Constrictibacter sp. MBR-5: one gene and its partner. The protein of the gene in region 2 interacts with the protein of the main gene of each other region in a pairwise test. Links are inferred from orthologs where the notes say so. Each region holds a gene or a part of one and is shown on either strand. Other genes may lie near its edges. The genes, in order: rpe and eno.

Region 1 (14,130 bases), on a different replicon or contig from region 2:
CCGAACCTGATTTCACCCGCAATACCGCACATAGTCAGAGTCCCTTAGTCACCCACCGGAGTCGGCGCATAGAACGGTCGTGGGCCCAAAAAGGTCCGCACAGTCATGCACCACGCCGCGTCGGCGCACTCAATTGACGTGCGCCGCCTGATATCGCGACACGTGCATGGTATCCGCATATCCACGACTTTGCCAGGGCTGCCAAATTATCAAGATGTGATGTATGACGAATACTGGTATGCTGCGTCATTTATCTTTCTTTTCGTTTTCGATCTGGGATTTCTCGGTGAATCTACATACTGCCGCGCGAGTTGCCGGGGTGAAGGCTCGTCTTTCGTCGGCTTTGGCATTAAGGTCGATGTCCGGTGATCGGAGTGGAGGTGCGACGAAGGCATGGAGGCGATTGGGGCAATCATCCTCGTCGGCGCAGCTCTCCTGCTCGTCAGCATCCTCACCAGCCTGGTTTCATCCCGCATCGGTGCCCCGCTGCTGCTGGTGTTCCTGGTCGTAGGCCTGCTCGCCGGGGAGAGCGGCCTCGGAATCCAGTTCGACGATGCTCCCTCGGCCTTCCTCATCGGCAGCGTTGCGCTGGCCGTCATCCTTTTCGACAGCGGTTTCAATACGAAGTGGGCGAGCTACCGCATGGCGGCCGCACCGTCGCTGGTCCTCGCGACGGTGGGGGTCGTTTTGACGGCGGTCGGAGTCGGCGCCGCCGCCCGGTTCCTCTTCGGCCTCGGCTGGCCGGAGGCGCTGCTCATCGGGGCGATCCTCGGCTCGACGGATGCAGCCGCGGTCTTCTTCCTGCTGCGCGTCGGCGGGATCACGCTGCGCGACCGCGTCCGCTCGACGCTGGAGATCGAATCGGGGGCCAACGACCCGATCGCGATCTTCCTGACGCTGGGCCTCGCGACCGCGATCGGTCAGCAGGAGATGGCATCCGGCGTGGACCTGGCGCTCGCCTTCCTGCTCCAGATCGGCCTGGGCGGCATCTGCGGCTTCCTCGGCGGTCATCTGATCGTGCTCACGCTCAACAACTTGCGTTTGGAGACCAGCCTCTATCCGATCTTTTCGATCGGGGCGGCGCTCGCCCTGTTCGCTGCCACGGGCGTGGCCGGCGGCAGCGGATTTCTCGCGGTCTATGTCGCGGGATTGGTGGCCGGCAACGCGCGCGTACGCGCCGGTCTCAGCCTTCGGCGTTTCCAGGATGGCCTCGCCTGGCTCGCCCAGATCGTGATGTTCGTGATGCTGGGGTTGCTGGCCAGCCCGTCGCAGTTCCCTGCCGTGGCCCTCTCGGCACTGGCGCTGGCCCTCGTGCTCATCCTGCTTGCCCGGCCGCTCGCCGTCTGGCTCTGCCTCTTGCCCTTTCGCTTCTCCCGGAACGAGACGGCGTTCGTCGCGTGGGTGGGGCTGCGCGGCGCCGTATCCATCATGCTCGCGATCGTCCCCATGCTGGAGGGCGTTCCCGGAGCGACGGATTACTTCAACGTCGCCTTCCTGATCGTCCTGATTTCGCTGCTGCTGCAGGGATGGACGATCCGGCCGCTGGCCCGTTTTCTCGGCCTGATCGTGCCGCCGCGCATGGGACCGCTCGATCGGACGGAACTCGACCTGCCGGGCACGAGTGCGGTCGAACTGGTCACTTACCGCATCCACGCCCAGAGCCCCGTGGCGCGCGGACAGCGGTTGCCGCGCTGGGCGCGTCCGGCGCTGATCGTTCGCGACTCGCGCCCGCAGGACATCCACAGGGTCCGCAATCTGCGCGAGGGCGACATCGTCTACTTGTTCGCCTCGTCGCAGAAGGTCGGCCTGCTCGACCGGCTCTTTGCCGGCACGCACGAACTGCAGGACGACGATTCCGAATTCTGGGGGGATATGGGGCTGTCGCCCGACGTCACGGTTCAGGCGATGGCCGAGATGTACGGCCTGCCGCTCGACCTGAAACTGGCCGATCAGACGCTTGGCAGCCTTTTCGCCCGCGAGTATGGCGACAACGTCGATTACGGCGACCGGCTCCGCCTCGGCCCGATCGAACTGGTCGTGAGGCGGGTCGAGCACGGCGCGGCTACGGAACTGGGGCTGGCCTTCCAGCCGTCGGCGGCGTCGAGCCGGCGGATTCCCGTCTTTCAGACCCCAAGGGAGATCAGCGCCGGAGCGGGGCGCTTCCTGCGTGCCCTGGCACGGCGCATCAGAAACGCGCGGCGCTCGCTTCTCAGGCGCGAGGGTCGTTAACCGCCCATGGCACAGACAAGATCAGGCGGTGGGCTCCGGTGCGCGAACAGCCGCCGGGCAACGCCGAGCAAGAGCATGCTCGACGGCCCGCTCCAACTCGGGGGAACTGAACGGCTTCGTGACGTAACCCGCGGGCTTCGTCGCTTCCGCCCGCTCCCTGAGCGGCCCTTCGGTATAGGACGTGACGAACACGACCGGGATGCCGTCCTGTGCGCGGATCGCCTGGGCCGCTTCGATTCCGTCCATCGATCCTCGGATCGTGATGTCCATCAGGATCAGGTCGGGATGCTCGCGCGCAGCCGTCATCACGGCCCGCTTGCCGTTGTCGACGACGTCGACCACCTCGTAGCCGCGTTCCTCCAGCATGCAGGCGATGTCCAGCCCGACGAGCAGTTCATCCTCGACGACCAGGATGCGCCCGCCGTTGGCCGGCTGGCAGTTTCCGTTTCCCTTGGTATAAGCCACGACCTGCACGCTCCAATCTGTGCCGGCACCGGAATCTGGCCTCGCAGTCTCGCCTCGTACGCGGGCTGGCGAGAGAGTAACAGCGGGCGGACGATTTTGTTCGCCTTCATAATGCGGCCCGGAATCGTTTAGCGATGGGCGGGCTCGGAAATCACAGTGAGCAGGCGGTGGAGGCTGCGGTCTCTTGTCCTCCCCGCCGGTCCATGGCGTCCGTTCAGCGACTGTTCGGCGGCGTTTTCCTGCTGATCATGGCGATTCTTCTCTCTACAGTCGCTTGGTGGACCTACAGGGGCGCCGTCCGCGACGGCGTGGACGCGGCGAGTTCCTTTGCACGCCTCGCCGCGAATCAGTCTGCCCGGATGGTGGAATCCGCCGATCTCCTGCTGATCGACATGCAGCGGATCGGCAGGGTGGCCGACTGGGGCTCGCCTGCGATCGTGCGCGTGGCAGGGGAGGAACTGCAGTTCCTGTCGTCCGAGCTTCCTCATGTGAAGCGCCTGACGGTGTTCGGTCCGGATGGGCGGGTCAGGGCATCGAGCGCGCCGAGCGACGAGCGCGACCGGCCGGTAGATGCAGAAGCCTTCTTCAGCTTTCATGCTGGCGGCGGCGAGGGTCTCTACATCAGTCCGCTCCTGCCCGGCAGCGCGGCGCAAGGCGAGATTGTCTTGAGCCGGCCCGTGACGGGCCCGCGGAACGCGTTCGACGGGATCGTCGCGGTGGTGCTGGACCCGGCGGCCTTCGCCACGTTCTTCCGGTCGCTCGACATTCCGCTCCGGGCGATCTTCTACCTCGTCCACGACGACATGAGCATCGTGCTGCGGGAGCCCCCGGCAGACGACGACCTGCCGGGAACGGTGGGCGAGGTCCTTCATCCGGACCTGCGCCGGCATCTCGCTCTCCGCCTCTCGAAGACGTCCTTCGAGTTCGACGATGCAACCGGCCGGCTTTGGCTTGCGGCCGCGCACGAGGTGGAGCGTTACCCCCTGCAGGTTGTCCTCGGCATCGAGCACGACGCGATTACCGAGCGCTGGATTGCGGACACGCTGCCCTATCTCACCTTCGGCTGTTTGGCCCTTCTCGCCCTCAGCTTCCTGGTCTCCGTCTCGATCCGGCAGGGGCATCGGGAGGACATGTTCCGCACGGCGCTGATTCGCTCCAACGAGATGCTCGAGCACCGCGTGCAGGAACGGACCCAGTCCCTGGAGGATGCGCTCGAGCAGAAGGACACGCTCTTCCGCGAGCTCAACCACCGCGTGAAGAACAACCTGCAGATCGTCGCGAGTCTTCTCAGGCTTCAGTCGGCGCGCTTCAAGGATCCGTCGGTGACGGCGGGGTTCACGAGCTGCCTCGGGCGGATCCAGTCGATGAGCGCGGTGCACGAGATGCTGTACCGCAAGGACGACGTCGCCCGCGTCGACTTCCGCGACTATCTCGGCGGGCTGACGCGCCGCCTCGGCGAAAGCTACGGCGGCGCCGACCGGATCCGGATCGAGGTTTCGGCGGACGACGATCTGCTGGATGTGCGGACGGCCGTCCCGCTGGCGCTCTTCGTCAACGAGGTCGTCTCGAACAGCTTCAAGCACGCCTTTCCCGATGGGCGGCACGGTACGATCGCGATCGAGTACCGCGTCGAGGGCGAGATGCGCCGCCTGACCGCGCGCGACGACGGCATCGGCATCGCGGCGGAAGGGGCGGGTAGGGCGGGCTCACTGGGGATGCAGCTGGCCAGGGCGCTGGCAGGCCAGCTCGGCGGGACGTTCCGTCAGGGGCCGGGAAACCCCGGAACGGTCACCGTCATCGAGTTCGACCTGGGCAAGGTCGCCGACGACTAGGCCGCCGTCCACGAGCCTCAGTGCCGGAAGTGGCGCATGCCGGTCAGGACCATGGCGAGGCCCTTCTCGTCGGCTGCCGCGATGACCTCCGCATCCCGCATCGATCCACCCGGCTGGATGACGGCGGTGGCACCCGCCTCCGCCGCGGCCAGAAGCCCGTCGGCGAAGGGGAAGAAGGCGTCCGACGCGACGACAGAGCCGACCGTCAGCGGCTGGGGAAGGCCGGCGGCCTCGGCCGCATCCGCCGCCTTGCGCGCCGCCGTCCGGGCGGAATCGACCCGGCTCATCTGGCCGGCGCCGATTCCGACTGTGGCGCCGTTCTTCACATAGATGATGGCGTTCGACTTCACGTGCTTGCAGACGGTGAAGGCCAGCAGCAGGTCCGCCATCTCCTGTTCCGTCGGCACCCGCTTCGACACGACCTTGAGGTCTGCCGCGCCGATGCGGCCATTGTCGCGCGACTGCAGCAGCAGACCGCCGGCGACCGACCGGAACGTCATGCCGGGCGCCGCCGGATCGGGCATGCCCCCGGTCAGCAGGACGCGCAGGTTCTTCTTGGCCGCGAAGATGCGGCGTGCGTCCGCGTCGGCATCCGGCGCGATGACGACCTCGGTGAAGATCGCGGCGATCTTTTCCGCGGCAGCCGCGTCGAGCGGCCGGTTGACCGCGACGATGCCGCCGAAGGCGCTGACCGGATCGCACTGCAGCGCCCGGTCCCACGCCTCGGCGAGGCTGCCGGCCGTGGCGACGCCGCAGGGGTTCGCATGCTTGATGATCGCCACTGTCGGCTTTTCGAACTCCGAGACGAGCTCGAACGCCGCGTCGGTGTCGTTGAGATTGTTGTAGCTGAGTTCCTTGCCCTGGAGCTGTTCCGCCGTGGCGAGGCCGCGGATCGGTGCCGCCGTCAGACGCGGCAGCGTGTAGAACGCCGCCGCCTGATGCGGATTCTCGCCGTAGCGGAGCGTCTGCTGCAGGTTTCCGGCGATGGTGATGCGCTTCGGGAACGCTTCCCCGACCTGGCCGGCGAACCAACCGGAGATCGCCGCGTCATAGGCTGCGGTGCGGGCGTAGGCGCCGGCCGCCAGACGCCGGCGCAGCGCCAGCGCCGTCGCGCCGTCGTTCGCGTCGAGTTCGGCGGTGAGATCGCCATAGTCGGCCGTATCGGTGACGACCGCCACGAAATCGTGGTTCTTGGCCGCGGCGCGGATCAGGGCCGGGCCGCCGATGTCGATGTTCTCGATGCAGTCGTCGAACGGCCGCCCGGCCGCGACCGTCGCCTCGAACGGATACAGGTTGACGACGAGCAGGTCGATCGGCGCGATTCCGTGGGCGGCCATCGCGTCGGTGTGGGCGGGGAGGTCCCGCCGCCCGAGCAGTCCGCCGTGAATGGCGGGATGCAGGGTCTTGACCCGACCGTCGAGCATCTCGGGGAAGCCGGTATGGTCGGAGACCTCCTTCACCGGCACGCCCGCATCGGCCAGGGCCTTCGCCGAGCCGCCCGTCGACAGGATCTCCACCCCGCGGGCGGCCAGCGCCTTGCCCAGTTCGACGAGGCCGGTCTTGTCGGAAACGGAAATCAGCGCCCGGCGAACCGGTACGAGATCGTGGGAGGTCATCGGCGTTCTCGCCTGCTGTTTGAGAGAAGCGCTAGCGTTTCGGCAGCGCCTGGAAAGCCCATTTCACCTGGGTGCCGCCAGCGGCGATCTCGCCTTCGACGGTGATCTGCTCGGTCCGCTTCTGGATGCCGCGTTCGCCGAGATAGATGCTCTCGGCCAGTCCGATCTTGCCGCCGGTCGCCCTGACCCGCCAGCCGGCGCCGCTCGGCAGTCTGACCATGACGGCCGCACCTTCCTGGATCAACGAGGCGGTGACGCGCGGATGGAGGTGGAAGCGGACGACGAACGGTGTCCCCGCGCCGCCGATCAGTGTGTCGGCGCCGCGGAAATCGTCGCCCGCCGCCGAGAGCCAAAGGCGCCGGCGGTGAATCACGCCATGGGTGTCGCGCCAGCCGTCGTGGCTCGCTTCGACCCAGATGTTGCCGCCTTCCTCCTGGCGCATCACGCTCACGTCGAGCGGGCGCCGGCCGAGCCCGCCTTCGGGAAAGGCCTCGGCCGAACTCGTGTCCGCGATCGTCACGGTCGAATGCGCCGCGGTCGCACGCTGCGCCTGCCGCCAGGCCGTGCCGCCCAGCCGGTTGACGCCGCAATTCACGATGAGCCGCTCCTTGCCGACGCTCATCTCGAAGGCGAGCGTCCCGGCATGCGCGGCGGCGTCGACGCCCGCAGGCGCCGGCGGGCCGGCGTCCATGATGACGATGGTCCGGTTCGCCACCAGGCGTTCGAAGCCCGTTTCCGGTGCGCTCACCCCGGGGCGGCCCTTGGCGTCCGCCTGAGTCAGCACCAGGTCGATCGCCCAGCCTTCCTCCTCGACGCTGTCGTTGAACAGCGCCAGGCCGCCGTCGCCGTGCCGGAAGAAGCGCAGCATCGGCGCCATCCGCTCGATGGCCGCATCGAGGGCATCGGGCACGTCGCGCCGGCCGGCGCGCAGCATCGTCCGGATCTCGATCAGCCGTCGCAGCGCTTCGAGCTGGACCCGCGGGCTGCGCTCGATGTGCCCGCCGTCGGCCAGCACCTGGAGCGGCAGCTCGCGCACGAGCAGCTTGAGCGCCTGGCCGAGCCGGCTTTCGCCGTCCGGAAAGGCGACCCCGGCCGCGAGCATGCCGTGGATGGCGTTCAGCCTTGCCACCCCGGCGGGACTGCGGCGGATGCTGCGCGTGAGGTGGCGTGCCTGCCGGGCCAGGCTCTGGCGCAGTTCGCCGCGAAAGAAGTCGTCGGCGCTGGCGGCGAAGAAATCGTGGTTACCCAGCCAGGCGGTGATCCGGGCGCCGGTGACGTCCGGACGCCAGGGCACCTCGCTCCAGCGCTCGTGCTCCAGGATCCAGGTCGCGACCATCTCGCGCGCCGCCCGGCGCGCCTCGTCGCCGCCCACGGCCCGCAGGTCGCGCAGCCAGCCGAAGCCGTGCATCCAGGCGAGCCGCAGCGGATCGGTCTCGGCGCTACCCCGGAGGAAGGCGCTGCTCATGCCCGCTTCGTCGCGCAGCAGTTCCTCGCCGCGCGAGGATTCGCCGGGCCATGGATCGCGCGGCACCATGCGCAATTCGCGCGGCGCGGCCCCGGCGAGCGTCAGGCCATAGAGCGGACTGGCCAGGAAGTGTCGCCGCAGGGCCTGCCATGCCGAACCGCGCCCATACTGCGCCGTCGCCATCGTCACGGCTTTTCGACGCGCAGCCGGCCGATGTTGGCCGCATAGCCGGTGGGGCCGTCCCGAAACACCGCCGTCCCCGCGACCAGGACGTCCGCCCCGGCCGCCACGGCGCGCGGCGCCGTCTTCGCGTCGACACCGCCGTCGACCTGCAGGTCGATATGGCGGCCCGTCGCGTCGATACGCTTCCGCAGGGCCTCGATCTTGCGCAGCTGCGATTCGATGAAGGACTGGCCGCCGAAGCCCGGATTGACGCTCATCACGAGCACGAGATCCAGGTCGTCGATCAGGTAGTCCACCACTTCGACCGGTGTCGCGGGGTTGATCGCGATCCCGGCACGCATCTCGCGCTGGCGGATGCGCTGGATCGTGCGATGGACGTGCGGCCCAGCCTCGGGATGGACGGTCAGCACGTCTGCGCCGGCGTCGGCGAAGGCGTCGATGAACGGGTCGACCGGCGAGATCATCAGGTGGACGTCGAGCGGCTTCGTCGTATGCGGCCGCAAGGCCTTCACGACGGCGGGGCCGATCGTCAGGTTGGGCACGAAATGCCCGTCCATGACGTCCACATGGACCCAGTCTGCGCCGGCCGCATCGATCGCCCGAACCTCCTCGCCCAGGCGCGCGAAGTCCGCCGACAGGATGGACGGTGCTATACGAACGGGGTGCTGCATGGGGGTGTAGGTACCAGCTTGATCGGGGGGCTGCAACGTTCGCCGACGCGGCATCGACAAAGTCCTTGGCGCGGTGAGGCGGCACCACCACGTCACTTTTCTGCGGCCTCGATGGGGCCGCCGGAGCGTACCATGACGACCTTCGCCATCGTCCTGAATATCCTCCCCATCGGCGCCTGTGGGACGCCGACGCCCTGTCCGTCGCCGGCCGGTGGCGATGGAGACTGATCGGCACGCGGAAGACCGCAAGCCGGGCTGTCTCGCGGCCGCCCGCACAGTCGCGTGGCTGATCGCCGCCGCTTTCATCCTGTGCACCCAGGCGCTCTCCGCCTTCGAAGGGACGACCCTCCGCTCGACCGATCCGGCGCCGGCCCGTGCCGATGCCTTCGGCAAGGCCGCGGTACCCGTCTCGTTGACGGCGAAGGCCGGAGTCCTCCGGGCGGAGCACGGCGGTGCCGGTGGCGACGATGCCTGGGCGATGCATGTCGATGCCGCTCGCGTAGCCTTCGGTGATCATCACGGGGCGGCGCGACTGTTGCGCCCCTCGGCGCCTGTCGCGAACGCCGCCCTCGTCGCGGGCGCACGCACACCAACCGGCCCTCCCGGCCCGGCCGTCTGATCCGAAGAGATCGGCCGTCGGCCGGCGTCGTCGCCCCTTCGGGCGCGGCGCCTGCGGCGGTCATGGCTGAACCGTCAGGCCCACTGCCCCGCGCCGCGCGGTGTGAACAGTGCCGGCCTATTCGAGGGCATCCTTATGAAAGATTTGAAGCGCGCCGGGCTCGGCGCTTCGCGTGCCTGTATGCGTCCGACCCGCGAGCAGGGAGCCGTGCCATGCAGGTGATGAGCGGACTCTTCTTGATCTGCGTCTCGTTCGGGCTGCTCGTCTGGGGCGCCGTCACCATGCGTTCGGCCGGTGGATCCGACTGGGCCCGCAAGCCGTTCGCGGCGGAGATGCTGGCGATATTCCTGATCGCGATGTTCGCGGCCGGCGCCGGGGTCCTCATCGACTTCGTCACCGGCCTGCCGCGGGCGACGGCCTATGCCTGGGCGGGCGGCCTCGTCGTCGGCATTCCGCTGGTATTGGTCGTCGCGTGGCGGGTTGCGGGCGTTTCGGACCGTATGGCGCGGCCGGCGCTGCCCGGTGGCGTGGCGCCGCCGGCGAACGACGCGCGCGCTCCCCGCGGCGCTTCCGCACGCAAGAGGGCGGCATGATAATGGGCAGGACCTTCTCCGGCTCCCGTCGGGGCCGATCGTTGCTCGGCCCCAAGCTGATCTGGCGCGCCTCGCTCGTCTTCCTCGCCGCGACGGCGCTGGCACTGCCGTTCCTTCATGCGCAGTTCGCCGCGGTGCTCTTCCTCTTCGCGCTCCTGGTGGTGTTCCTCCAGGTGGTCTTCCGCTCCACGGCGGCGGAGGACCGCCGGCCCCTCTGATGTTCGGCCGTTCTGACCGTCGGCCGGACTAACCGTGCGCCGGCCGAGGCCGGGTGGGCATCTCTCGCCCGCCCGCTTCGGCTGCCGCCCGGCGCGGCAGCATCGCGTGTGCCGCCCACAGTGCACAGGCCAGCACGACCACCGCGCCGCCCTGGTGCACGGCGGCGAGCGGGATCGGCACGACCAGTATGAGCGTTGTGATGCCGGTGGCGGCCTGGACCGTGACGGCCGCCATCAGCGAAGTGACCGCGGTCCGAACCGCGCGCGGCGCCTCCGCCTGGACCGTCCGCCACCAGAGCAGCCCCACCAGCAGGAACGTCGCGACGGCCAGGACCCGATGGTGGAACTGCACCGCGGCGGGGTTCTCGAAGGTGTTGTGAAGCAGTGACGGCAGCGCCGCATAGTCCGGCGGGATGATCCGTCCGTCCATCAGCGGGAAGGTGTTGTAGACCAGCCCGGCGCGGTTGCCGGCGACGAACGCCCCCGCGAGCACCGTCACGCCGACCGCCCCCAGCACGATCCACACCAGGCGCCGCAGCGACGGAGGAACCCCGCCAGCCGTCGCCCGCTCCCCGCGCAGGCCGAGCGCGATCCAGAACATCAGTCCGAACAGGACGAGCGCCAGCCCCAGATGCACGGTGAGCCTGTAGGGGCTGACCGTCGTTCGGTCGACCAGGCCGCTCTTCACCATCCACCAGCCGATCGCCCCCTGCACCCCGCCGAGCGCGAACACGGCGACCAGCTTCAGCCCCAGTCCGCGTCGCAGCATCCCGCGCCAGGCGAAGAAGATGAGCGGCAGGATGAAGACGACGCCGATCAGCCGGCCCCAGAGCCTGTGGATATACTCCCACCAGAAGATCGTCTTGAAGTCGGCGATCGTCATCCAGGAATTCTCGAGCCTGTACTCGCTCGTCTGCTGGTACAGGCCGAACAGTCTCTGCCACTCGGCTTCGGACAGGGGCGGCAGCGCACCGACCAGCGGCTGCCACTCGGTGATCGACAGTCCGGATTCCGTCAGGCGCGTGATACCGCCGATGACGACCATCGCGAGGACGGCGGCGCAGCAGGCGAACAGCCAGTTGGATACGATCCGGTCGTCCCGCGTCGCCGGGCGGTCGATGCCAGCATCCATGACCATTGACGTCTCTCGTTCGCGCTCGACGGCTGTCTCCGTTGCGCTACCTGCCGGCTTCGGGCCGGTCAGGCAAGCGTCGGTGGCGTTTTGCCGCAAGCCGACGCCCGGCCGTCATCCCGCCGGCTTGAAGCGGAAGCCCTCGTCCCAGCGCGTGAACCGGCCTACCGACTGGCCGGGGAAGTGCGCGGTGCAGACCAGCGTGTCGGTGTCGCAGTAGCGTTCGAGGAAGTTCCGGCGCGTACGGGCCGCCAGCGCGCGGTCGAAGTCCGAACGCATCGACACTTCCGGATAGCGGGCCTGGAGCGGCGAATGGATCAGGTCGCCGCCGAACACCGCGCCACCGCCCTCGCGGCCGACCCGGACGGCGAAATGGTCCGGCGTGTGGCCGGGCGTCGGCTCCAGCCGGACATGGTCGTCGATGGCGTGGTCGCTGCACACCAGTTCGGCGCGGTCCGCGGCGACGATCGGCAGCACGCTGTCGGTCATGTAGTGGATCGGCGCCTTCGCGTGCTTCTCCTGCCAGTAGGCCAATTCCTTGGCCGAGAAGAGATAGCGCGCGTTCGGGAAGGTCGGCACCCACCGCCCGTCGAGCAGCTTCGTGTTCCAGCCGACGTGGTCCGCGTGCAGGTGCGTGCACATGACGAAGTCGATGTCGTCCACCGTCAGGCCGGCGGCCGCCAGCGCGTTCATGTAGGTCGCGTCGGTCTTGCCGTGCCAGTGCGGCCGCGTCGGGTGGTTCTTCTCATTGCCGATGCAGGTGTCGATCAGCACCGTGTGGTGCGGCGTGCGCACGATGTAGGTCTGGTAGCAGAGCAGGACGTTGCCGTAGATCGGGTCCAGTCCGTTCCCGGTCAGCCAGCCGCGGTTCGCCTCCAGCATCTCGTCGGTCAGGTCGGGGAAGAAGACCTGCGGCCGGTACGCCTCGTCCGGCGACGGCGTTTCCTGCTCGACGATGCGGTGGATGGTCAGGTCGTCGACGGCGAAGCGGGTGGTCATCTTCGGCTCCTCCATGTTTTGGCGGAGCGTAGCACGCGCAGGAGCGTCCCGTTATAGGGGCACTCCGTCACCCGTCAGCCCTCCCGCAGCGTCTCGGCGAGGGCGCGGGCGACGTGGGCGATGGCGGCGTTGCGGTCGGCGAAGCTCGCCTCGCTCTCGGTGACGTAGACCGCGGCGATCACCGGGCGGCGCCCCGGCGGCCAGATGATCCCGACGTCGTTGTTCGTGCCGTGGCCGCCGCCACCGGTCTTGTCGCCGACGCGCCACCCCTCCGGCAGGCCCGCCCGCAGTTTGGCGTCGCCCGTCCTGCAGCCGATCAGCCAGCCGAGCAGGATGTCGCGCGAGGCGGGCGACAGTGCCTCGCCGGTGGCCAGGATGCGCAGGTTCCCGGCCATCGCGTCCGGCGTCGTGGTGTCGCGCGGATCGCGCGGCGCCGCCTCGTTCAGCGCCGTCTCCCAGCGGTCGAGCCGGGTGACGTCGTCGCCCAGCGTGCGGGCGTAGGCGGTGATCCCGCCGGGACCGCCGAGGGTGCGCAGGATCAGGTTGGCCGCGGGATTGTCGCTCAGCGTCACCGTGGCCTCGCACAGCTCGGCGAGGCTCATCGGCTCGCCGCCGACCCGTTTCTCGGTGACCGGGGCGTGGGCGACGATGTCGTCGGCGGTCACCGGTATCCGCCGTCCCAGATCCTCGCGGCCGGCGTCGACCCGTGCCAGCACGGCGGCGGCGGCCAGCATCTTGAACGTGCTGCACATCGGGAAGCGCTCGTCGGCCCGGTGTGCCCAGCGCCGCCCCGATTCCGTATCGACGATCGACACGCCGAGCCGGCAGCGGATGGCCGCCTCGATATCGGCGAAAGCCTCGGGCAGGCCCTTGGCCGGCGCGGCGAAGCCGCTCGCCGGCCGCAGCCATGCCGCGGCGGCCGTCGCCGCCAGGGACAGTCCGAAGCGGCGGCGCGACAGAATCGAGTGCACTGACTTCTCCAAGGAAACCGTGAGATCCGCACCCGCCAGGGCGGGTGCGCGTTTCTCAGATCTCGCCAGCGAAAGTCGGCAAGACGAAGGCGGTGACCGGCGGCGCCTCGTTGACCGGTCCGCGCACCTGCACCAGGCAGGTCTGCGCCGAGCAGCCCTGGGACAGGCCGGAGGCGCCCTGGTCGAGGGTCAGCGCGTTCGGGTTGCCGTGCTTCTCCAGGCCCGTCTCGGGATCCGGGTCGAACCAGGCGCCGGTGGCGAGCCGTGCCACGCCGGGCGCCAGGTCGTCGGTCAGGATCGCCGCCGCGAGGCAGCGGCCGCGCGCGTTGAACAGTTCGACGATGTCGCCCGGCCCGATGCCGCGGTCGACGGCGTCCTGCCGGTTCAGATAGACCGGCTCGCGCCCCGCGATCTTGCCGGCGCGGCTGTGCGCGCTGCCGTCGAGCTGGCTGTGCAGGCGGCGCACCGGTTGGTCCGACAGCAGGTGCAGCGGATGCTCCGCCGCCTTCGGCGACCCCAGCCATTCGACCGGCTCGCGCCACACCGGATAGCCGGGGCAGTCGGCCAGGCCGAAGCCCATGATCGTCTCCGATGCGATCTCGATCTTCCCCGACGGCGTCCGCAGCGGGTTCGCCTCCGGATCGGCGCGGAAGGCGTCCAGCATGACCACCGGCTTGTCGTGCTCGGCCAGCCGGATCAGGCCCTGCTCCCAGAAGTCCGCGAAGGGCGGCAGGTGGATGCCGATGCCGACGGCCTTGGAGCGGCTGTCCTCGTAGATGTGCTCCAGCCAGGCGCGGGTGTTGCGGCCCTCGGTGAAGGCTTCGGCCACGCCGAGCCGTTCGGCGAGTGCCGTGAAGATCGCATAGTCGTCGCGCGCCTCGCCGACCGGCGGGATGATCTGGCGCATGGCGACGTAGTGGCCTTCGCGCGTCGCGAAGCCGATGTCGTCGCGCTCCATGCTGGTCGTCGCCGGCAGGACCACGTCGGCGAGCTTCGCCGTCGGCGTCCAGAACTGCTCGTGCACGACGATGGAGTCCGGCTTCCGCCAGGCGCGCAGCAGCTTGTTCAGGTCCTGGTGGTGATGAAAGGGATTGCCGCCGGCCCAGTAGACCATGTGGATGTCGGGGTAGGCGTAGG
Region 2 (14,164 bases):
TCGGGCTGCCGCTCGTCTACAAGAGTTCGTTCGACAAGGCGAACCGCACCAGCGTCGCCGGCGAGCGCGGGCTTGGTCTGGCGGAGAGCCTGCCGATCCTGGCCGAGGTGCGAGAGCGTTTCGGCTGTCCGATCCTGACCGACGTGCACCTGCCCGACCAGTGCGTGACCGTCGCCGAGGCCGTCGACATCCTGCAGATCCCGGCGTTCCTGTCGCGGCAGACCGACCTGCTGCTCGCGGCGGCGGCAACCGGCCGCGCGATCAACGTGAAGAAGGGCCAGTTCCTGGCGCCTTGGGACATGGCCAACGTCGCCGCCAAGATCGAGAGCGGCGGCAATCGGAACATCCTGCTCTGCGAGCGCGGCGTCAGCTTCGGCTACAACACGCTGGTCAGCGACATGCGCGCCCTGCCTGTCCTGGCGGCGACGGGTTATCCCGTCGTCTTCGACGCGACCCATTCGGTGCAGCAGCCGGGCGGCCGCGGAGGCTCCAGCGGCGGCCAACGCGAGTTCGTGCCGGTGCTCGCACGCGCCGCGGTGTCGATCGGCGTCGCCGCCGTTTTCATGGAGACGCACCAGGATCCGGACGCCGCCCCCAGCGACGGACCGAACATGGTGCCCCTCGCCCGGCTCGAAGCCGTCCTGCGCGACCTGATCGCGTTCGACCGGCTCGCCAAGGCCAACCCGATACCCCCGACCTGACCCCAGCAGCGACAGGACCAGGACAGCGATGACCGCGATCACCGACATCCACGCCCGCGAGATCCTCGACAGCCGCGGCAACCCCACCGTCGAGGTCGACGTCCTGCTCGAGAGCGGCGCCACCGGCCGGGCGGCCGTTCCGTCGGGAGCCTCCACCGGCGCGCACGAGGCGAACGAGAAGCGCGACGGCGACAAGGGCCGCTACGGCGGCAAGGGCGTGCAGCAGGCGGTTGAGGCGGTCAACGGCGAAATCTACGACGCGCTGTCCGGCATGGATGCCGAGGACCAAGTGACGCTCGACGCCGTCATGATCGACCTGGACGGAACGCCGAACAAGGCGCGGCTCGGCGCCAACGCGATCCTCGGCGTCAGCCTCGCCGTCGCGAAGGCGGCGGCAGCCGAGGTGAACCTGCCGCTGTTCCGCTATGTCGGCGGCGTCTTCGCCCGCACCCTGCCGGTCCCGATGATGAACATCGTCAACGGCGGCGCGCACGCGGACAACCCGATCGACATCCAGGAATTCATGATCATGCCGGTGGGCGCGCCCACCTTCGCCGAGGCCGTCCGGACGGGGTCGGAGGTCTTCCACGCGTTGCGGAAGCTGCTGAAGGACGCCGGCCACAACACGAACGTCGGTGATGAGGGCGGTTTCGCCCCGGCCCTCTCCTCCACCGACGAAGCCCTCGGCTTCGTGATGAAGGCGATCGAGACCGCCGGCTACAAGCCGGGCGACGACGTCATGCTGGCGCTCGACGCCGCGTCGACGGAGTTCTTCAAGAACGGCAAGTACGAGCTCGAGGGCGAAGGTAAGAGCCTGGATCCCCATGGCATGGTCCGCTACCTCGCCGACCTGGTCTCGCGCTACCCGATCGTGTCGATCGAGGACGGCATGGCCGAGGACGACTGGGAGGGCTGGAAGGCGCTGACCGACGAGATCGGCAAGAAGGTCCAGCTGGTCGGTGACGACCTCTTCGTGACCAACCCGAAGCGCCTGTCCGACGGCATCGCGAAGAGCGTCGGCAACTCGATCCTGGTGAAGGTGAACCAGATCGGCACGCTGTCCGAAACGCTCGAGGCGGTCGAGATGGCGCACCGCGCCAGCTACACGGCGGTCATGTCGCACCGCTCGGGCGAGACCGAGGACTCGACCATCGCCGACCTCGCCGTCGCGACGAATTGCGGGCAGATCAAGACGGGATCGCTTGCCCGGTCCGACCGGACGGCGAAGTATAATCAGCTGATCCGGATCGAGGAGGCGCTCGGTTCGGCCGCGCGTTATGCTGGACGCGACGCCCTGCGCGTGATTCGATAGGCGCGAATCCGGCGGAGAGTCATTTATGGATGTGCTGCGCGACATACGGCGCCGAGCCCAGGCGATGCTGGGCCCGCTCGCCGTGGCGTGCGTGGCACTCTATTTCGGCTACTACGCCGTGTATGGTGGTCGCGGTATGCTGACGATGATCCAGCTCGATCAGAAGATCGCCGAGGCGCAGGCGGTTCTCGATGTCGAACAGGAGAAGCGCGACCAGCTGAACCGGCGGGTCGCGCTGATGCGGCCGACCAGCGTCGATCCCGACATGCTGGAAGAACGGGCGCGGGTCCTGCTGAACTTCGCCAAGCCCGACGACGTCATCATCCTCAATGCCGCACCGGGCCGTTGAGCCCGATCGATCCAAGCGGCTGCGACGCCGTCGCGGCGTAGGCGGTCAGCGAAGTCCGAGTTCGCGCTGCGCCCGCTCCAGATACAACCCATACAGCTTGTCGGGCGCACAGTCGCGGTTGTAGTCGGCCAGCGCCGTATTGTAGGCAGCGACCCGCTGGTTGTAGGCCGTCATCTCTCGGGTATAGCGCTCGTACTCGCGATAGTGCCGATCGCGAAGCTCCTCATACTGACGCGAGACGGCCGGGTCGAAGACCGCCGTCGAGCGTTTGCGAAGGTCCTCGACCTGGTTGCCCAGCCGTTCGACCTCCGCCCCGTCACGCTCGACTGCGGGACGTTGCGCCTGGATTGCAGGGAGTTCCTTGTCGAGCCGCGCGCCTTCCTGGACGCAGCGGCGGGTTTCCTCGTAACTCAGCTGCCCCGGCTCCTGGGCGAGCGCCGCCCCCCAGGCGGCAGCGAGCGTGCCCGCGGCGGCGATGGATGCGAACGCAAGACGCCTGACAGTCATTGCGGATTTCCTTTCCGTTCGGCTAGGTACCGACCTTCAGCGTACTCGTCAGGCCGCGCAGTGCCGCGATGACGCTGAGGCCCGTGTTCTTGCCGGTCCGCGGGTTCTCCTCGGACGGCACGTTGGCGATCTCCAGGGTGAAGCGGGCGCTGTCGGCGTCAACCTCGATCCTGTGGGTGTTCCGGTCGAGGGCCGGATCCGCCCAGATCTCAAGCGTGGTCCGGTCGGGTCCGATCCCCGCCAGAGACAACGCCGCCGCGACGTTCACGTTCGCCGGAAATCCGCGCGCGCCCTCGCGCGCCGTGCCCTCGAAAACCTTCTTCGGCTCGGTCAGCCCCTCTACCGAGATGCCGTTCTCCACCAGATGCGGTGCTCCGGACAGGCCGCCCGGCGGCTTGCGCGTGACCATCCGGACGGAGTGGATGGTGCCTTCGGCCACGGCGCGGACAGCATCCAGCCCGAGCAGCGCCCCCGTCGGCACGACGATGCGGGCCCCGGTCTCCCGTGCCAGATCGACCAGATGCATGCGCGGCAGCAGCGCGCCGACGCTGCTCGGCACGAAGATGCGGCCGGCGCGGATCGCGGGCTCCGCGACCTCTTCGAAGACGGCGGCCGGCGCGCATTCGACCACGATGTCGGCCAGGGCGCCCAGTTCACCGAGCCGCACAACCTTGGGCGGCCGTGCGAAACCGGCGACCTTGGCGCGCGCGCCTTCGAGGTCGCGGGCCGACACGGCTACGAGTTCGAGCCCCTCGACGCCCGCATCGATCGCGGCTGCGACTTGGCGGCCGATCGCCCCAAGTCCGCCGATCCCGACGGTCAGCGATTTCCGGACATTCCCTCCAGCCTCACTTCGCATCGGCACGCTCCAGGACGGCGTGGAACAGCACGTCGCACGCGGCCGTGAGGTCCTCGGGCTTGCAGTTCTCCGCCTCGTTGTGGCTGATGCCCTTCTCGCAAGGAGCGAAAATCATCGTCGTCGGCGTGACGCGCGCCATGTAGACCGCGTCGTGGCCCGCGCCGCTGACCACGTCCATGTGGCTGTAGCCGAGGGTCTCGGCGGCCTGCCGCACCGCTGCGACGCAGCCCTTGTCGAAGGCGACCGGCGGCGAGTACCAGGTCTCCTTCACCTCCACGGGGGTGCCGTGGTTGAGCGCGGCTTCGTCGGCGGCGGCGCGAAGTTCGCCGTCCATCTCGGTCATCACGTCCGCGTCCGGGTGACGGATGTCGACCGTGAAGAAGACCTCGTCGGGCACGACGTTGGGCGAGCCCGGGGAGACGCGCATGATGCCGACGGTGCCGCGGCCGTAGGGATCGCGCCGCCTCCCGATGCGCTGTACCGCCTGGACGATCTGCGCCGCAGCGACCAGCGCATCCTTGCGCATGTCCATCGGCGTGGCACCGGCATGGCCGGCCTCGCCGCTGACCGTGATCTCGTACCAGCGCGCGCCCTGGCCGCCGGTCACGACGCCGATCTGCTTGGCCTCGCGCTCCAGGATCGGCCCCTGCTCGATGTGCAACTCGAAATAGGCGCCGACCGGACGGCCGCCGACCGACGCCTCGCCCTTGTAGCCGATGCGCTCCAGTTCCTCGCCGATCGTCTTGCCGGCGGCATCCCGGATGCCGTGGCCCTCCTCCAGCGAGAACACACCGGCGAAGACGCCGGAGGCGATCATCGGCGGTGGGAAGCGGGCACCCTCCTCGTTCGTCCAATTAACGATCTCGATCGGTGCCTCGGTCTCGACGCCATGATCGTTCAGCGTGCGCACCACCTCCAGCGCCGCCAGCACGCCCAGCACGCCGTCGAACCGTCCACCGGTCGGCTGAGTATCCAGGTGGCTGCCCGACATGATCGGCGGCAGGTCGTTGTTGCGGCCCGGACGGCGCGCGAAGATGCTGCCCATGCGGTCGACCGTCACCTCCAGCCCCGCCTCGCGGCACCAGCGCACGAACAGGTCGCGGCCGGCCTTGTCCTCGTCGGTCAGCGTCTGCCTATTGCTGCCGCCCTTCGCGGTCGCCCCGATCTTAGCCATCTCCATGATGGTGTCCCACAGCCGCTGGCCGTCGATCCTGATGTTCCGCATGTCGTAGCCCCGTGTGTCGGCGAGGTGACGAGTGTCCGGCGGGGTCGCCACGGGGTCAACGGAAACCGGGGTGGACGGGCGATCGATCCTATTGCTGGATCGGCACTCGCAGGCTCGTGGCGGAATGCATGATGGAGGTCGAACATTCCAAAGGACAATCTGACGCCAGCCAAGCGGACCGCCTTCGCGTGGATCGAACGTAACCGAGACGCTGTCGCGGCGCTGGGTGACGCCATCTTCTCCTTCGGCGAGCCCGGTCTCGAGGAGTATGAGACTGTCGCACTGATGACCGAGCTGCTGGAGGAAGCCGGGTTCACCATCCAGCGCAACCTCTCTGGCTTTCCGACGGGCTTCCTCGCCACCTGGGGCTCCGGGTTTCCGGTGATCGCACTCCACGCGGAGTATGACGGCAATCCCGACAACAGCCAGGAATCGGGTGCCACCGAGCCCACACCGATGGTCCAGGGGGCACCGGGCCACTGCGAAGGGCACAATCTCAACGCTGCCGCGCTGGTGGCGGCCGCCCTGGCGGTCCGGCACGCCCTGACCGACAGCCAGATGCCGGGAACCCTGAAGGTGTTCGGCGCGCCCGCGGAGGAGCTTGTCCTAGCCCGGCCCTACTTTGTACGGGACGGCCATTTCGCTGATGTCGACCTCGCCTTCCATGACCATGTCCTCGGCGAGTTCATGACCGAGCATGGGCAGGTCCAGATCGCCGCGGTCTCGGCCGAGTTCATCTTCACCGGCGAGACGGCACATGCCGGCCTCACTCCCTGGCGGGGACGCGACGCGCTCGACGCCGTCGTCCTGATGGACATGGGCATCGCCCAGCATCGCGAACACATGCTGCCGACGATGCGCGCTCACAGGGTCATCACCGACGGCGGCAAGCAGCCGAACGTGATTCCGGCCCGTGCTGCAGTCTGGTGGTATTTCCGCGATCCGAGCGCGGCCGGCGTGCGCGCGTTGTTCGAGCATGCGAAGCGGGTGGCGGAAGGGGCCGCGCTGATGACCCGCACGGAGGTCACGGTCGACGTGCGGAGCGCGGTCTGGCCGGTCCGCTGCAATCGGACGCTGGCGGAGGTCATTCAGCGCAACATCGAGCAGGTGGGCATGCCCGATTGGACGGACGCGGAGCACGCGTTCGCCCGGGCGCTTCAGGAGAAGGCCGGTGTCCGGACCGAAGGGCTGCGTACCGCCATTACGCCGCTGACCGGTCCCGCCGAGGCGATCGCCGCCTCCAACGACTGCGGCGACCTCTCATGGGTGGTGCCGATGGGCCGGCTCTGGTTCCCGGGCACCGTGCCGAACATCTCGTTCCATCACTGGACCGGCGGAGCGCCACTGGCGACGTCGATCGCGCACAAGGGAACAGTCGCGGGTGCGAAGGCGCTGGCCGGCGCCGTCCTCGACTTTTTCGGCGATCCCGATCTGGTGGCCGAAGCGAAGCGGACGTTCGCCGAGGAGGTCGGCGACACGGTCTACGAGCCGCTGTTGCCGCCCGGCCAGAAGCCGCGGCTCGACGTCAACACCGCCCTGATGGAGCGCTTTCGCCCCGCGATGCGCGCACATTACCGCCGGGAGCGGCCGAAGTTTCGTTAAGACGCTTCGGCTGCGTTCCCGCCGGCGCTTCGCGGATAGCCGAGCACCAGCACTTCCGCCCCCTCCTCGCCCGCGTCGACCGCGAGCGCAGGCTCGTCCGCCGGGACGAAGAGGGTCGACCAGCGGTCCAGCCTGCGGCCGTCGCGCCGGATCGCGCCCGACACCACCAGGACGGACTGCCCGGCGGTCCCTCCCGGCGCGGGCGCCGTCAGGCGGGAGCCGGGCGGCAGACGGAGCATATGGGCCGCCAGACCGTCTTCATGGGCGAGGATGCATTCGCAGACCGGGTCCGCCAGCCCCCTCAGCCCCTCCACGCCCAGCGGATCGACGGGATCTGCCAGAATGTAGCGGCGCTTGATCGGGCGGCGACGATCGCGCATCGCAGGCAGGAACTGGGCGCCGGTCGAATCGGCGCTCGCGCGGAAGGTGAAATAGCCCAGGCCCTGCGGCCCCGGCCGGATCGGGCCGTAGCCGGTGCAGGCCCCGGCGAAATGCACGGTCAGCGGTGCGAGGGGATGGTGGCCGATCTCGCCGCCGCCCTCGACGATCACCTAGAACTGATCGACATAGTGGAAGTGCGGGTGCACGACGGCGCCCGGCTCCTGCTGCACCAGGAAAGCCTGCGGCGGCCGCCGTTCGCCGGGCGCGGGATCGACATAGGCGGGCGCATCGGCCGTCGGATCGACCGAGGCCGACCCCTCCGGCGAGGGCGACGGGCCGAAATAGTTGCTGCGCCAGATGGTCGAGCCGCTCGGCGTCTGGCGAGCAAAGCGGGTGGCGGCGGCGGTGGCCGCGTCCGTGGCGACGATCATCGTCTGGCCCTCCCTGGTCGGCCGGCATCTCGGCCAGCGTCTCTCGTTTTCATAGCGCTCGGAGCCGCGCCTGCCAACGCCGACCCGAATGCCGCCGACGCGCTTCCCATTGCCTCGCGGTGCGGATCGGCCGACAATCCGGCCTGGAGGAACGCCATGCAATTGCCGGAAAACGGCCTCGTCGCCGTCGTCAAGCGCGACTGCCCGACATGCGAACTGCTCGAGCCGGTCTACCGGCAGCTGCGCGACGGACCGGGACTGACCGTGTTCTCGCAGGACGATCCCGCCTTCCCGGAAGCGATCGGCGGCGCGCACGACGACCGCGACCTTGAACGATCCTACCGGCTCGACGTCGAGACCGTGCCGACGCTGATCCGGCTGGAGGGTGGCCGCGAGGCCGGCCGCGCCATCGGCTGGCACCGCGGCGACTGGGAAGCCGTGACCGGCATTGAGGGCCTCGGCGCCGACTTGCCCGAATGGCGACCCGGCTGCGGCTCGAAGAGCGTCGAGCCCGGCATGGCGGAGATCCTGAAGGTCCGCTTCGGCGACGCCCGCTTCGGCGCACGCCCCATCGAACTTCGCAATTACGATGACCCGATCGAGGCGGCCTACGAGCGCGGCTGGAGCGACGGCCTGCCGGTCGTGCCGCCGACCGAAGTGCGCGTGCTGCGCATGCTCCGGGGCACGACCCGTGCGCCCGACGAGATCATCGGCAGCATCCCGCCGAACCTGGCGCCCTGCACGGTCGAGAAGGCGGCGATCAACGCCGTCATGGCCGGCTGCAAGCCGGAATACTTCCCGGTCGTGCTGGCGGCGATCGAGGCGGCCCTGATCCCCGAATTCACCATGCACGGCCTGCTGTGCACGACGTACTTCGCCGGGCCGGTGGTCGTCGTGAACGGCCCCATCGCCAAGGCGATCGGCATGAACTGGGGCGGCAACGCGCTCGGCCAGGGCAACCGCGCCAACGCCACCATCGGCCGCGCGCTGCAGCTGGTCATCCGCAACGTCGGCGGCGGCATCCCCGGCGGCATCGACCGCGCGACCCTGGGCCAGCCCGGCAAGTACACGTTCTGCTTCGCCGAGGACGAGACAGACCCGACCTGGGAGCCGTGGCCGGTGACGCGCGGCTTCGCGGCCGGGACGTCGACGGTCTCTCTGTTCGCGGGCGACGGCGTCCTGTCGAATTTCGACCAGATCTCGCGCACGCCGGACAGCCTGGTGCGGTCGCTGGCGATGTCGCTCTGGTCGATCGGCCACCCCAAGAAGGTCCAGGGCCACGATGCGCTGCTGGTCCTGTCGCCCGAGCATTATCGCATCTTCCGCGACGCCGGCTGGGACCGGGCACGGATCCTCGCGGAATTCGAGGACGTTCTCCGCAAGCCGGGCAGCGAGCTGGTCCGCGGCGCCGGCGGCGTGATGGAGGGCGTCGTGCCGGAGCAGGCCGAAGGCGTGCTCTCCAAGTTCCGGCCGGGCGGGCTGCACATCGTGCGGGCCGGCGGCCAAGCCGGCCTGATGTCGGCGATCATCGGCGGCTGGGCGTCCGGCGCCCGCGGCAGCATACCCGTGACCAAGGAGGTGAAGACCTGATGGAGACGAGACTGCTCGATCCCACGGCGGAGAGCGCGCCGCTGATGCGGCCGCGCCTCGATCCGCCGGACAGCCTCGACGGCAAGACCGTCGCGCTGTTCGATATCGGCAAGGCGCGCGGCAGCGTCTTCCTCGACCGGCTCGAGGAAAGGCTGTCGCAGCAGGGCCTGAAGGTCCGGCGCTACGCCAAGCCGACGAACACCAAGGTCTCTCCGGTCGAGACGCTGCAGGCGATCGCGACCGAGTGCGACCTCGTCGTCGAGGCATTGAGCGATTGAGGCTCGTGCACGTCGTGCAGTTTGCATGACATCGCGAGCCTCGATCAGCGCGGCGTACCGGGCGGCATGATCGCCACCACCGAGTTCAAGGCGGGCTTCGAGGCGCAGGCCCGCTCGCTGGGCTTCGACGGGGCAGTGGTCTACGTGCCCCACCCGATCCAGGACCGCACCGACGAGGAACTGCGCGCCATCGCCGACGATGCGGTGGAGCCCGTCCTGGGAATGCTGCGGAAGGGGTAAAGGCCGGAGCGCGGGCGTCTCGCCGCCCCCTTCGCTGGTGCGGGCGGGAACGCCCGCGCTCCGGTTTCTACTTCACCGCGCCGCTTGCGCGCAGCTTCGTGATGGCATCGGCGTCGAACCCGAAGCTCTCCAGGATCGCATCGCTGTGCTCGCCGATTCCCGGCGCAGCGCCAGCAGGACGCTTCGTGACCCCCTCCAGCACGATCGGACTGCCGACGGTGTTCTTCGCGGCCGAATTCGGATCGTTCAGCGGCACGATCACGTCGGTCGCCAGCATCTGCGCATCGGTTTCCAGATCGCCGAGCTTGGCGATGCTGCCGAACGTCACGCCGCACTCGTCCATCCGCGCCTGCCACCAGGCGTAGTCGCGGGTGGCGAACGTCCTGTCGAGTTCCGCGACGAGCGCATGCGAATTGGCGATCCGGGCCGGCTTGTCGACGAACCGCGCGTCGGCGGCGAGTTCGGGCCGACCGATCGCCTTTAGAAGACCCGGCCACTGCCGATCCTCGGAAACCATGGCCAACATGAACCACCGCCCGTCCGCCGCCTCGTACAGGTTGTTGAGCGCGTTCAGCGATTCCTCGCGCTTCGGGCGCAGCTTGAACGGCGCGCCGCACAGCATCGCCTGGGCCAGGAAGGCGTTCGACCAGACACCGTTCGCCATCAGCGAGGTGCCGACCATGCCGCCCTTGCCGGTCCGCTCGCGCCGGAACAGGGCCAGCATGATGGCGCCGAACAGCGACATCGCCGTCGCATGGTCGCCCATGCCGGGCAGCGACCGCGCCGGCGGCGCGTCGGGTGCCGACCGGACATTGTCCATCAGGCCGGAGCGCGCCCACCATGCGGTGCTGTCGAACCCGGTCTTGCTGGCCTCGTCGCCCTTTTCGCCGTAGGCGGAGAGCGAGGCGTAGATCAGCCGGTCGTTGAGATGGGACAGGTCCTCCCAGCGGATGCCGAGCCGGGTCCGGACATTGAGCGGCATGTTGGTGAGAAAGACGTCGGCGCCCTTCACCAGTGTCGCGAGCACCTCGCGCGCCGCCGGCTGCTTGAGGTCGAGGGCGATACTCTTCTTGTTCCGGCTCTCGACGATCCAGGCGTAGTCGTCCTTCGACACCGGGTTGCCCGGCGAATCGCCCAGCCGGCGGTAAGAATCGCCCTCCGGCGGCTCGATCTTGATCACCTCGGCGCCGAAATCGCCCATGACCGTCGCCGCCGCCGGCCCCGCGATGAAACTGCCGGCGTCGATCACCCTGATCCCCGAAAGAGGCATACGAACATCTCCTGGATTGCCAATCGGCCGCAGTGTGCGCGGGATCGTCCCCCGCGTCACGTGTGCGTCGGAGACGCGGCGGCCGGTCAGGCTTCGTTCGCCGGCTATTCCTTGGGCGGCTGATCCAGCCTGACGGCGAGATCCTCCATGCCGTTCTGCGCCGCCTCGTAGCGCTGCATGACCAGCGGGTCGTGACCAGGGACGATGTGCCGCGGCGAATCGGCGAGCCGGTGCAGCTTCTTCCAGCCCTCCAGCATGTCGCCGAGATTGTAGAGGATCGGGAAGGGGCGCTGCTGCTCCATGTTGGCATAGAGATGCGCCGCGTCGGAGGCGAGGACGACGTGGCCGCGCCGGGTGTTCACGCGCACCGACATCAGGCCCTTCGCATGGCCGCCGATATGGTGGACGCTGATGCCCGGCGCGATCTCCGCGTCGCCGCAATGGAAGCACACCTCGTCCTTGTAGACCTTGCGCACCATCGTACAGACGTCCTCGACGTCGTAGGGATGGCGCAGGCGCTCGTGGCACATGAGCCGGCCCGTGGCGCAGTCCATCTCCTCGTCCTGCAGGTGGAAGCGGGCGTTCTCCCAATCGCCGAGCGTGCCGGCATGGTCGAAATGCAGGTGCGTCACGACCACGTCCTGCACCTCGCGGGGGCTGACGCCGAGCCCTTCGAGCCCCTCGCGGGGCAGTCGGTCGAGGGTCCGCCCGCGCGAGGCGGCAGCTTCCTTGGTCATGCCGGTGTCGACGAGCACCGTCCGGCCGTGCCCGCGGATCAGCCAGACGTAATAGGCGATCGCGCCGGAGGTATCGTGCGGGTCGCCGTCGATGAAATTGATGTTCATCGGGCGTCCGGTATGCGCGCCGTACTTGACGGCGAAGACTTCGTACTCGGCACTCACGGCATCCTCCCCTTATTTTCTTTGCCCAGCGATCTTACACATGGTCGAACGCGCGGTGCGATGGATCCGATGAACGTCCGCGCCCGTCGTACGTTGACCGCCCGTGCCTCCACACCGACCTTAGGCCGATGAACAGCCCGAACCCGACCTCATCGAAGCTGCGCGACGCCGTTCTGGCTGCGGGACGCGCATTCTTCCGTATCGCCTTCCGGGCCAGGGTGCGCGGGGTGGAGCATCTGCGCGGACTCAAAGGCCCGGCGATGATCACGCCGAACCATCAGTCCTTTCTGGATGCGGCCCTGCTCGCGGTCTTTCTGCCGGAGATGCGGTTCGCGATCGACACGCACATCGCGCAGCGCCGGATCATCCGGCCCTTCCTGCGCCTCGCCAACACGGTCCCGATCGACCCGACCAATCCGTTCGGTGCCCGTGTCCTTGCGCGTGCCCTGGCGGACGGCGACAAGGTCTGCGTCTTCCCCGAGGGCCGCATTACGGTCACCGGTGGCCTAATGAAGATTACCGGCGGCCCGGGCATGCTGGCCGACAAGGCCCAGTGTCCGGTCGTGCCGATCATCATCGAGGGAGCCCAGCGGACCTTCCTGTCGCGCATGCGCGGGCGATTGCCGCTCGCCCTGTTCCCGCGCATCACGGTCACCGTAATGCCGCCGCGGCCGACACCCACGGTCGAGGGCCTGTTCGGCAAGAAGCGCCGGGCGGTGCTGAAGAACTGGCTGACCGACCAGATGGTCCAGGCCACCTTCGCCGCCTACGAGCCACCGAAGACGATCACCCATGCGCTGCTCGAATCGCGTCGGCAGACCGGTGCGGGGCAGGACGCCGTGCGCGATGGGATCGCGCCGCCCGTCTCCTACCGCGCCCTGGTGGCGCGCGCCGCGGTGCTGGGCGACATCCTGACCCGCGACACGACGCCTGGCGAGCCGGTGGCGCTACTGCTGCCCACCGCCTCGGTCACCGCCGGCGTCTTCTTCGGTATCGTCGCGCACGGACGGCCGGCCGCGATGCTGAACTTCACCGCGGGCGCCGAGTCGCTGCGCGGTGCCTGCCGCGCGGCGCAGGTGCGCATCGTCGTGACGTCGCGCGAGTTCGTCGAGAAGGGCCGACTGAACCATCTGGTCGAGGCCCTGGCCGAAGATTGTCGCCTCATCTACCTGGAGGATGTCCGCGCGGCGATCGGCACGGCCGACAAGCTTCGGGGGCTGATCGCCCTCGTCGCTCCGCAAGCCGTTCTGCCGAGGCGCGGCGAACACCACGACGTCGCGGCGATCCTGTTCACGTCCGGTTCCGAGGGACCGCCGAAAGGGGTCGCCCTCAGCCACGCCAATCTCCTCTCCAACATCGCGCAGATCGCGTCGGCCGTCGACTTCAACCGCAGCGACAAGGTCTTCAACTGCCTGCCGATGTTCCATTCCTTCGGGCTCACGGGCGGCGTTCTGCTGCCGGTGCTGCGCGGCGTGCAGAGCGTGCTCTACCCCAACCCGCGGCACATCCGCATGGTGCCGGAACTGCTCTACCACACCGATTGCACGGTCATCTTCGGCACGGACTTCTTCCTGTCCGCATGGGCCAAGGTCGCCGACCCCTACGATTTTCGCTCGGTCCGCATGATCGTGGCCGGCGCTGAGCGGGTGCGCGAGGAAACGCACGCCACCTACGCGGAAAGGTTGCGGACCCACGTCCTGGAAGGATACGGCACGACCGAGACGTCGCCGGTGATCGCCGTGAATACCCCCGCCCGGCATCGCCGCGGCACGGTCGGCAAGCCCCTGCCCGGCATGGAGACGGAACTGGTGCCGGTCGAGGGCATCGAAGCAGGCGGTCGCCTTCGCGTGCGCGGGCCGAACGTGATGCTCGGCTACATGTTCTCCGAAAGGCCCGGCGTCATCCGGCCCCCCGAGGGCGGCTGGCACGACACCGGCGATATCGTCGAGATCGACGCCGAGGGGTTCATCCGGATCGTCGGCCGCGCCAAACGCTTCGCCAAGCTCGCGGGCGAGATGATCGCCCTCGGGACCGTCGAGGATGTCGGCCGCGCCGCAGACCCGGAAGGCGCCCACGCGGCGATCAGCCTGCCCGATCCGCGCCGCGGCGAACGGATCGTCCTGGTGACCACGAGCCAGCACCTCGACCGCAACGCCCTGGTCCAGGCGGCCCGACAGATCCACGCACCCGACCTCGCCGTACCCCGCGACATCGTGCCGGTCGAGAAACTGCCGCTGCTCGGAACGGGCAAGACCGACTATCCGGCCGTCACCCGTCTCGCTGCCGAGGCGCTCGGGGTGGATGCTGCGGCCTGAAACCGGGTCCGAAGGCGGCGCGCACAGGCTTGCCGGCCGTTGACGCGCGTCGCACCGACCCGCACATAGGCGGCATGGGAGAGGAGCAGACGGCAGCGCCGGCATCCGCCGTTCGGGGATCCACCGAAACGGTATCGCCGCACGACGCGCAGGCGACGACCTCCGCCGCCCGGCGCGCCGCGGGTATCGCCGGCAGCGTGGC

Evidence for each region.
Region 1: the proteins of eno (region 2) and rpe interact in binary tests that used the Escherichia coli proteins (3 or more experiments, as listed by UniProt). The link is inferred for Constrictibacter sp. MBR-5 from one-to-one orthologs.

Annotation. Positions count from the first base shown.
Region 1 is NZ_JBEPTK010000014.1:33,028-47,157, reverse strand. The notes cover bases 6,628-9,464. They hold rpe (ribulose-phosphate 3-epimerase), read right to left. Parts: upstream 8,462-9,464; coding sequence 7,793-8,461; downstream 6,628-7,792. Other genes in these bases: ABIE65_RS22270 (hypothetical protein), read left to right, coding at 9,293-9,464; ABIE65_RS22275 (hypothetical protein), read left to right, coding at 8,679-9,080; ABIE65_RS22285 (heparinase II/III family protein), read right to left, coding at 6,628-7,790. In the rest of the region: ABIE65_RS22310 (N-acetylglutaminylglutamine amidotransferase), read right to left, coding at 1-32; ABIE65_RS22305 (potassium/proton antiporter), read left to right, coding at 394-2,229; ABIE65_RS22300 (response regulator), read right to left, coding at 2,251-2,694; ABIE65_RS22295 (sensor histidine kinase), read left to right, coding at 2,898-4,526; purH (bifunctional phosphoribosylaminoimidazolecarboxamide formyltransferase/IMP cyclohydrolase), read right to left, coding at 4,544-6,142; more of ABIE65_RS22285, read right to left, coding at 6,174-6,627; more of ABIE65_RS22270, read left to right, coding at 9,465-9,673; ABIE65_RS22265 (hypothetical protein), read left to right, coding at 9,670-9,891; ABIE65_RS22260 (COX15/CtaA family protein), read right to left, coding at 9,920-11,029; ABIE65_RS22255 (MBL fold metallo-hydrolase), read right to left, coding at 11,138-12,022; bla (class A beta-lactamase), read right to left, coding at 12,097-12,960; ABIE65_RS22245 (molybdopterin guanine dinucleotide-containing S/N-oxide reductase), read right to left, coding at 13,049-14,130. UniProt on the Escherichia coli protein: Catalyzes the reversible epimerization of D-ribulose 5-phosphate to D-xylulose 5-phosphate.
Region 2 is NZ_JBEPTK010000001.1:133,091-147,254, forward strand. The notes cover bases 1-2,871. They hold eno (phosphopyruvate hydratase), read left to right. Parts: upstream 1-729; coding sequence 730-2,013; downstream 2,014-2,871. Other genes in these bases: kdsA (3-deoxy-8-phosphooctulonate synthase), read left to right, coding at 1-701; ABIE65_RS00630 (FtsB family cell division protein), read left to right, coding at 2,039-2,362; ABIE65_RS00635 (hypothetical protein), read right to left, coding at 2,408-2,869. Also shown: ABIE65_RS00640 (aspartate dehydrogenase), read right to left, coding at 2,892-3,728; ABIE65_RS00645 (Zn-dependent hydrolase), read right to left, coding at 3,718-4,953; ABIE65_RS00650 (amidohydrolase), read left to right, coding at 5,188-6,555; ABIE65_RS00655 (hypothetical protein), read right to left, coding at 6,552-7,106; ABIE65_RS00660 (hypothetical protein), read right to left, coding at 7,107-7,367; ABIE65_RS00665 (thioredoxin family protein), read left to right, coding at 7,524-8,957; ABIE65_RS00675 (CaiB/BaiF CoA transferase family protein), read right to left, coding at 9,543-10,745; ABIE65_RS00680 (N-acyl homoserine lactonase family protein), read right to left, coding at 10,850-11,647; ABIE65_RS00685 (AMP-binding protein), read left to right, coding at 11,776-13,962; excinuclease ABC subunit UvrC, read left to right, coding at 14,037-14,164. UniProt on the Escherichia coli protein: Catalyzes the reversible conversion of 2-phosphoglycerate (2-PG) into phosphoenolpyruvate (PEP). It is essential for the degradation of carbohydrates via glycolysis.